DNA from 3 places in the Kurthia sp. Dielmo genome. Region 1 is predicted to be linked to each of the others. Evidence: riboswitches for the same ligand, from Rfam matches in the RefSeq annotation. Region 1 holds a riboswitch; each other region holds the start of a gene.
The links. A riboswitch is a leader RNA that binds a small molecule or an ion and turns the genes downstream of it on or off. The one in region 1 is predicted to bind cobalamin.

Region 1 (2,276 bases):
AAACGGTCCGTAATAAGCTCAGGGGCCGTCGTTGGAATGCGCAAAATGAATTCATGCTCTGGCGTATATTCCATCGTGCCTTTTTCACCGACAACATCTGCGAGTGTCATCATTTGCTGCGGCGTAATTTTTTTATTAGCCACACCTGGACTAACGGCTAATTCAAAAATCGATTCCATTTTCTGATGCACATAGTGCTTTGGCTCAAAAACCTCGACACCTAAGCAACCAAGTGCCTCCTCCGCTAAAGATAAGGCCGACTCGATAGGTTTTAATGGCTCAGGCTTTTTTTCTGGTGCTGGTGCTACGGGCTCATAAGAACGCCCTGTCTCCTGATCCATTGCCCATGGTTCTGCTTCCTTCTTCAAGCGCTGATGCGGCTTCAGCGGTTGCTTTTCTTCGCCTAATGTATATTTCTTTTGATAGCCACGAGGCGTAATCATTTTATTATCATAGAAAAATGTTGATGAATTCCCGATAACAACGGTTGTCAACATGCCAATGTCATGCGTCAGCATTTCCGATAAGGTCGTCATCGTAATATGCTGTGAATCACGATACGCACTTTTTACTAGGCCAACTGGTGTATCCGGATGACGATATTCAAGTAAAATACGCTGTGCTTCAACGATTTGGCGCGTACGACGACCACTTTTCGGGTTGTACAGTGCAATAACGAAATCCGCCATTGCGGCTGCTTCAATTCGTTTTGAAATTAAATCCCATGGTGTTAAGTGGTCACTCAAGCTAATCGTACATGAGTCATGCATGACCGGTGCGCCAAGTAACGACGCACATGAGTTGATTGCCGAAATACCTGGCACGATTTCAACCGGTATACCCGTTTCTTCCGTCCAGCCCTTTTCGATTAACACTTCATACACAAGCCCTGCCATACCGTATACACCCGCATCACCACTTGAAATAACGGATACGATTTCGCCGGCCTCTGCTTGCTTCACCGCTTCCTGTGCACGTGATACTTCCTCCGTCATCCCTGTGCTGACAACTGCTTTTGCTGTAATTAAATCTTTGATTAAATCGACATACGTTTTGTACCCGATCACCACATCACTCATTTTCAGTACATCGACTGCACGATTCGTAATATGTTGAAAGTCCCCTGGTCCAAACCCGACGACGAATAATTTACCCTGTGCCATGATACTTCCTCCATTTCTTGTCACTCACAACTCCCCATTCGGACAATGAAGACAACAAAAAAAGCCTTCTATTCCGGAGAATAAAAGGCTGAACATACTGAAAATTCGCAAGTTTAAAAAATACTGCAAATAAAGTTTGTCCAAAAGCTTCTCCCTCCGAAAAGTTTTGTCCGATTTTAAAAGCAGGTTTCCTGACTCAAGTGTCTATGACGTCATCCCTTCTCAGCTTTAGCCAATGGATTTGATGACCTCAACACTCTTACAGTAGCGGGGGCTGTAATGGCTTCTCACCATTTTCCCTATTATCCTCACAACGAGGCACTTCTAAAATGTATCGTTAGTATTTAGTTTTTAAAAAATCTTATTTTCATCATATCGGTAATTATCTTACTTTTCAAATCTTTTTTTACTATGATGTTATAGTACAAAAGAAAATTCGCATAAATCGCTTGAAATCACAGCGTTTTCTCTGTATTGATACAAGTTTTTCGATTTCAAATAAATTGAAATAAAAATTGTTATTGGCAAATTTCCACGACAATGATAAGCTATTTTACGAAATGTCGAAAAATTATATACAATTTTACGGTGCGGATAATCAATTATTCGCTTAAAAGGGAAACTTGTGAAAAACAAGTGCTGTCCCGCAACTGTGATGCTGAGTTTCATTGCGTATGCCACTGTCTAAACGATGGGAAGGTGTAATGAAATGTTGACGCGAAGCCAGGAGACCTGCCGTAAAATCAATTCGGCCTACGAGGATAGGTGTACGAAAGACAAACTTACGATGAATGCTGTCTTTTTGTGCCTATTTCCGTTATGGAGATAGGCTTTTTTCGTACATTCCTCTACTTTTATAAGGGGGATTTTGCATGAAAAAATTATTAAAATTAATGTACTTCGCGCCCATTTTACTGCTCGTACCAACGCGGGCGAATGCGATGCACATTATGGAAGGGTTTTTACCAGTCGAATGGGCCATTTTTTGGTGGGTACTCGCGCTACCATTCATTATTTTAGGGATTCGTTCGATCACGAAAACGATTAAGGAGCATCCCGAAACAAAAATGATGCTTGGTTTATCTGGCGCGTTTGCTTTCGTCTTATCTGCAC
Region 2 (2,276 bases), on a different contig from region 1:
TCATACGTACGCTCAAGTGAGGTGTGCAGTAAAATCGTTTGTTGCTGTATAAACAGTTCAAATTGTTTTAGACTGACATCATTTAAGCTGTAATCGCCAACAAGAACGAGGTCTACCTGTTCAAAAATATCTAAATAAGAAGCAAACGGTGAAAAATGGCGATGCTTCTCGAGTGTGGGCAAGCCTTCAAAAAGCGGTGCGCGGTATTCATCTCCAGGAATAAAAGCAGCTACTGGGATGTCGTACTGTTTAAAAAGATCATTTTGTTGCTTGAAAAATTCTTCACTTAAGCCCGTTGAGACATGTGGATAATAATTGTGCCAGGCAGCAAGGCGAGATGCTGGCACATTTATGAGCAATTGCTCTAGTTCCTTCCGCGTTACCGTACTAGCGTTTAAAATGATATGAAAAGCCGTAGAAAGTGATATCATCTGCTCAATAGAGAAGCCGTCGTCTAAACGTAGTTGATGTACACCGAATGCTTGTAGCTTTTCGATTGGGAATTGCTCGAAAAGTGCAGGATGAATGTCCACCGTTAAACGTAAATGATTAACTGCACATAATTCACCTAGCCGGGCTAAATGAGCTTCGGTTACATCAGGAAGCTGAAGTGATGTGAAAACATCACTAAAGCCAGCATCTGTCATGTTATGCATGTAAGTAGCATCTATATTATTTAAAAAAACAGAAAACCCTAACATGAATGTAACCCCTTTCATTTATTTACAAATAGTGTAATCTAAAAGTAATAAAATTTCAAATTTTATTTAAAATATTTTTTAAAAAGAAATTAAATTACATTTTTAAATAAAATAAATGAAAAATTGGTGCGTAATTACATGAAAATGACGCACTATTCCGAATATGCTTTCTTAACGTCTCGAAGTTTTGTATAATAGGGGCAATTAAACACACAGAGATAGTAGGGGAAATGAGTGAAAATCTCATGCGGTCCCGCCACTGTAATGAAGTAATTCGAAGCCAGATTACCTACTATTTTTTTGAATGTGCTACGAGGATAGTCAACTTTTAGGGGGCTTCTGTATGTACAGGGGCCTTTTTATGTTCTCGGGAAATGAGAGGAGAATGGATTTTGAAAAAATGGATGTCATGGGGTTCCGCATTAGCGGTCTCAGCAATGTTATTATCAGGCTGCGGTACAGCAGATCAGACAAATGACAAGGAAAAAACAACACAGTCAGCGCAGCAAAATGCGTACCCATTAACAGTGAAGGATGCGACAGGTAAAGAAATTAGCATTAAGCAAGAGCCTTCAAAAATTATTACATTATCACCAAGCATTACGGAATCATTATTCGCACTTGACTTAGGAGATAAGGTGACAGGTGTTACAACGAATGATGATTATCCGAAAGAAGCGACTAAAAAAACAATGGTTGGCGATATGAATCCAAATATCGAAAAAATCATTTCGTTAGAACCTGATTTCGTGTTAATTGATGCGTCATCATTAGGTACGGCTGAAGCAGGATTAGAACAGTTGCGTGATGCAGGAATCACTGTATTTGTTGTGCCAACAGCAAATTCATTTGATGAAACGTATGCCAATATCGAACTAATCGGTAAGGTGACAAATAAAGAAGCTGAAGCGAAAAAAATTGTTGCAGATATGCAGAAAAAAGTAGCGGATGTACAACAGAAAATTAAAGATGCCAATGTGAAAGAACGTTCTGTATTTGTCGAAACATCAGATGCACCAGATATTTATACAGCGGGTAATAACTCGTATATGCAAGAAATGTTCGACTTAATTGGTGCGAATAATATTGCTAAAGATGGCGGCGAAAATTGGTATAAAATCGACCCAGAAGCGATTGTAAAAGGCAACCCAGATGTCATTATCGTGAAGTATGATTACGTACCAAATATCATGAAGAAAATTAAAAAACGTGATGGCTTTGATACCATTACAGCGGTGAAAGAAGACCAAATTGTGCAAGTCGATGACAATTTAACAAGTCGTACAGGTCCACGTTTAGCAGATGGCTTAGAAGAAATCGCGAAAGCTGTCTATCCTGAGGCATTTAAATAATGAAAAAACATGTTGTCGGGTATACCGTATCCTTTGCGCTATTAGTTGTAGCGGCATGGTTTGCGATTAGTATTGGCTCGGTGAAGGTTCCACTATCTGTGTTGTGGAATCCGTCATCAGCGGATGCAGCCTCGGCAAATATTATATGGAAAATCCGCGTGCCACGTGTGATTTTAGCCGGTCTTGTAGGGGCAGCACTTGCTATGGCAGGTGCTGCCTTTCA
Region 3 (2,276 bases), 350 kb from region 1:
GCTACAAGAGGGTTGCAGCCAAATAGCTTGTGGCGATACAAGTGTTTGAACGGCTTGTACATCTTGTGCAACTTCCTGTAAATTACTTGCCCAAATATCACGACCATTAACCACGCCAAGTGCTAATGTTTTTTGTGCTGGGAAGCCATGCTGACGAAGCGCGGCTAAATTTTCTTTTTTGCCATGGATTAAATCTAATCCGACACCAGCCACTGGTAAATTCGTGATGCGTTCAAAATCTGTTAACGCTTCGAAATAGGTTGTCAGCATCACTTTTGCTTGTGGCACAGCCTCGACAAGTTGTGTATAAATAACTTCTGCTAAGCGACAATCTTCCTCTGATAGGGCAGTAGTCAAAATCGGCTCCTCTAATTGAATCCACTCTGCTCCAACATCTACAAGTTGCTGTAAAACCTGTGCGTAAAGAGGCAGTAGCTCCAATAAATAGTGGGCAAGTTCTTTATCACGATAGCCTTTCGTTAATTTAGAGAAGGTCATTGGCCCGATTAGTGTTGGTTTCACGTCAATATCAACCGCTTCTTTTGCCTCTAAGAACCAATCTACATAATGATTATGATTTAATTTCAGTGTCGCGCCCTCGTATTCGGGAACGATGTAGTGATAATTAGTATTGAACCATTTTGTCATTTCGCAAGCGACCGTGTCAGTCGTACCGCGAGCCATCGCATAATATGTAGTAAGAGAAGGTTCATCTTCTAGTGAGCGATAACGAGATGGGATTAAGTTAAAAAGAAATGCAAGATCGAGCATACGGTCATACATCGTAAAATCACCAGATGTTACTTGCGTTAGGCCGAGTTTTTGTTGCTTTTTTAAATGGGTAATGCGTAATTTTTTCCACTCTGCTTGTAATGTATCTTCGCTAATCGCTTGTTTCCAAAATTTTTCTACGAGACGTTTCCATTCACGGTTTTCTCCGATATACGGGTAACCAATTGTTGTTGTAATCATGTATATTCCTCCTTTGGTGTATTACATAACTCCAAATAAAAAAGCTATTTCAATTAAGAAATAGCGGAAGAATCTATGCATTATTAAAAAAGTCGACTCCTTTTGACCGACCATCGCACAGAACACCGCCCATCTCCACGTGAGCCTTTGGTGTGTACTCAAAACAGGCAGGTCTCCTGACTTATCATCAACATGCTTAAAGCCTTCCCATTTACACAGTGGCGAATTTTTAAGCACTCCGAATTACAGTTGCGGGACAGCGATGGATTCACACCATACTTCCCTTTTAAGCATGTTCTCACATGCACCGGTTTGTAACACGTTATGTAATTGAACAATACTATAGCATATATTTTTCAGAAAATAAAATATATTTTGAAAATGAGCAGAATTTTACTTAAAACCATCTAAAACAATACGAGATGAATTATTTGATGTTATACTGTAAGAAAACATCGCTACACCCAATAATTTATACATAAAACGTAGTGTGCGAAAAACTTAGGTATATAGTATAACGCCAGATAATGGGCTGTTTTTAAATACTTATAGAAGAAATTAGGAGGGATACAATGACGATTCTACTAGTGGATGACAACAAGGTAAATCTATTTGTCATGGAGAAAATTTTAAAAAGTGCTGGGTACGATAATTGTGTATCTCTGACATCGGCTCAGGCACTGTATGATTATTTGAAAATTGATGAACTAAAGTATAAGCCCGATTCAGTGGATCTAATTTTACTAGACATTATGATGCCAGAGATTGATGGTATCGAAGCGTGTCGGACGATTCGTCGTGATGAGCGTTATAAAAATATTCAAATTTTATTTACAACTGCACTTGATGATAAGAAAAAATTATCAGAAGCACTTGGCGCTGGTGGTAATGATTATATTACAAAACCAATTAACAAAACTGAATTACTAGCGCGCATGGATGTGGCGCTCCGTTTAAAACAAGAGCTGGATTGGCATATGATTCATGATGAAAAGATTGAAAATGAATTAAATTTAGCAGCACATGTGCAGCGCAGTTTATTAAGTGAACCTTTTACTGATGACAAGCTTGCTGTACAAGTGGCGTATAAACCGTCATTTAATTTAGCTGGGGACATGTATTACTGGGAACAAATAGATGAGGATCGCTATGCCGTAATGTTATTTGACATGATGGGGCATGGTATTTCGGCTTCCCTCGTTTGTATGTTTATTTCATCTGCGCTACGTGATAGTGTGAAAAAACGTGTAAAGCCGGCTGAAGTGATGATCGAATTAAATCGCTATATGTCCTTATTACATACA

Region 2: it holds a riboswitch for cobalamin, as region 1 does, so the genes downstream of both, KTHG_RS01050 (ABC transporter substrate-binding protein) here and cobJ (precorrin-3B C(17)-methyltransferase) in region 1, are expected to answer to the same signal.
Region 3: it holds a riboswitch for cobalamin, as region 1 does, so the genes downstream of both, metE (5-methyltetrahydropteroyltriglutamate--homocysteine S-methyltransferase) here and cobJ (precorrin-3B C(17)-methyltransferase) in region 1, are expected to answer to the same signal.

What each region holds. Positions count from the first base shown of each region.
Region 1 covers NZ_HE578959.1:452,209-454,484, forward strand. Annotated here, with positions in the region: gene cobJ (precorrin-3B C(17)-methyltransferase) at 1-1,163, opposite strand, end outside; cobalamin riboswitch at 1,328-1,504, opposite strand; cobalamin riboswitch at 1,733-1,917, shown strand; gene KTHG_RS13355 (energy-coupling factor ABC transporter permease) at 2,036-2,276, shown strand, end outside.
Region 2 covers NZ_HE578956.1:119,418-121,693, forward strand. Annotated here, with positions in the region: gene KTHG_RS01045 (MupG family TIM beta-alpha barrel fold protein) at 1-701, opposite strand, end outside; adenosylcobalamin (AdoCbl) riboswitch at 904-1,035, shown strand; gene KTHG_RS01050 (ABC transporter substrate-binding protein) at 1,094-2,053, shown strand; gene KTHG_RS01055 (FecCD family ABC transporter permease) at 2,053-2,276, shown strand, end outside.
Region 3 covers NZ_HE578959.1:100,424-102,699, forward strand. Annotated here, with positions in the region: gene metE (5-methyltetrahydropteroyltriglutamate--homocysteine S-methyltransferase) at 1-972, opposite strand, end outside; cobalamin riboswitch at 1,122-1,299, opposite strand; gene KTHG_RS11765 (SpoIIE family protein phosphatase) at 1,545-2,276, shown strand, end outside.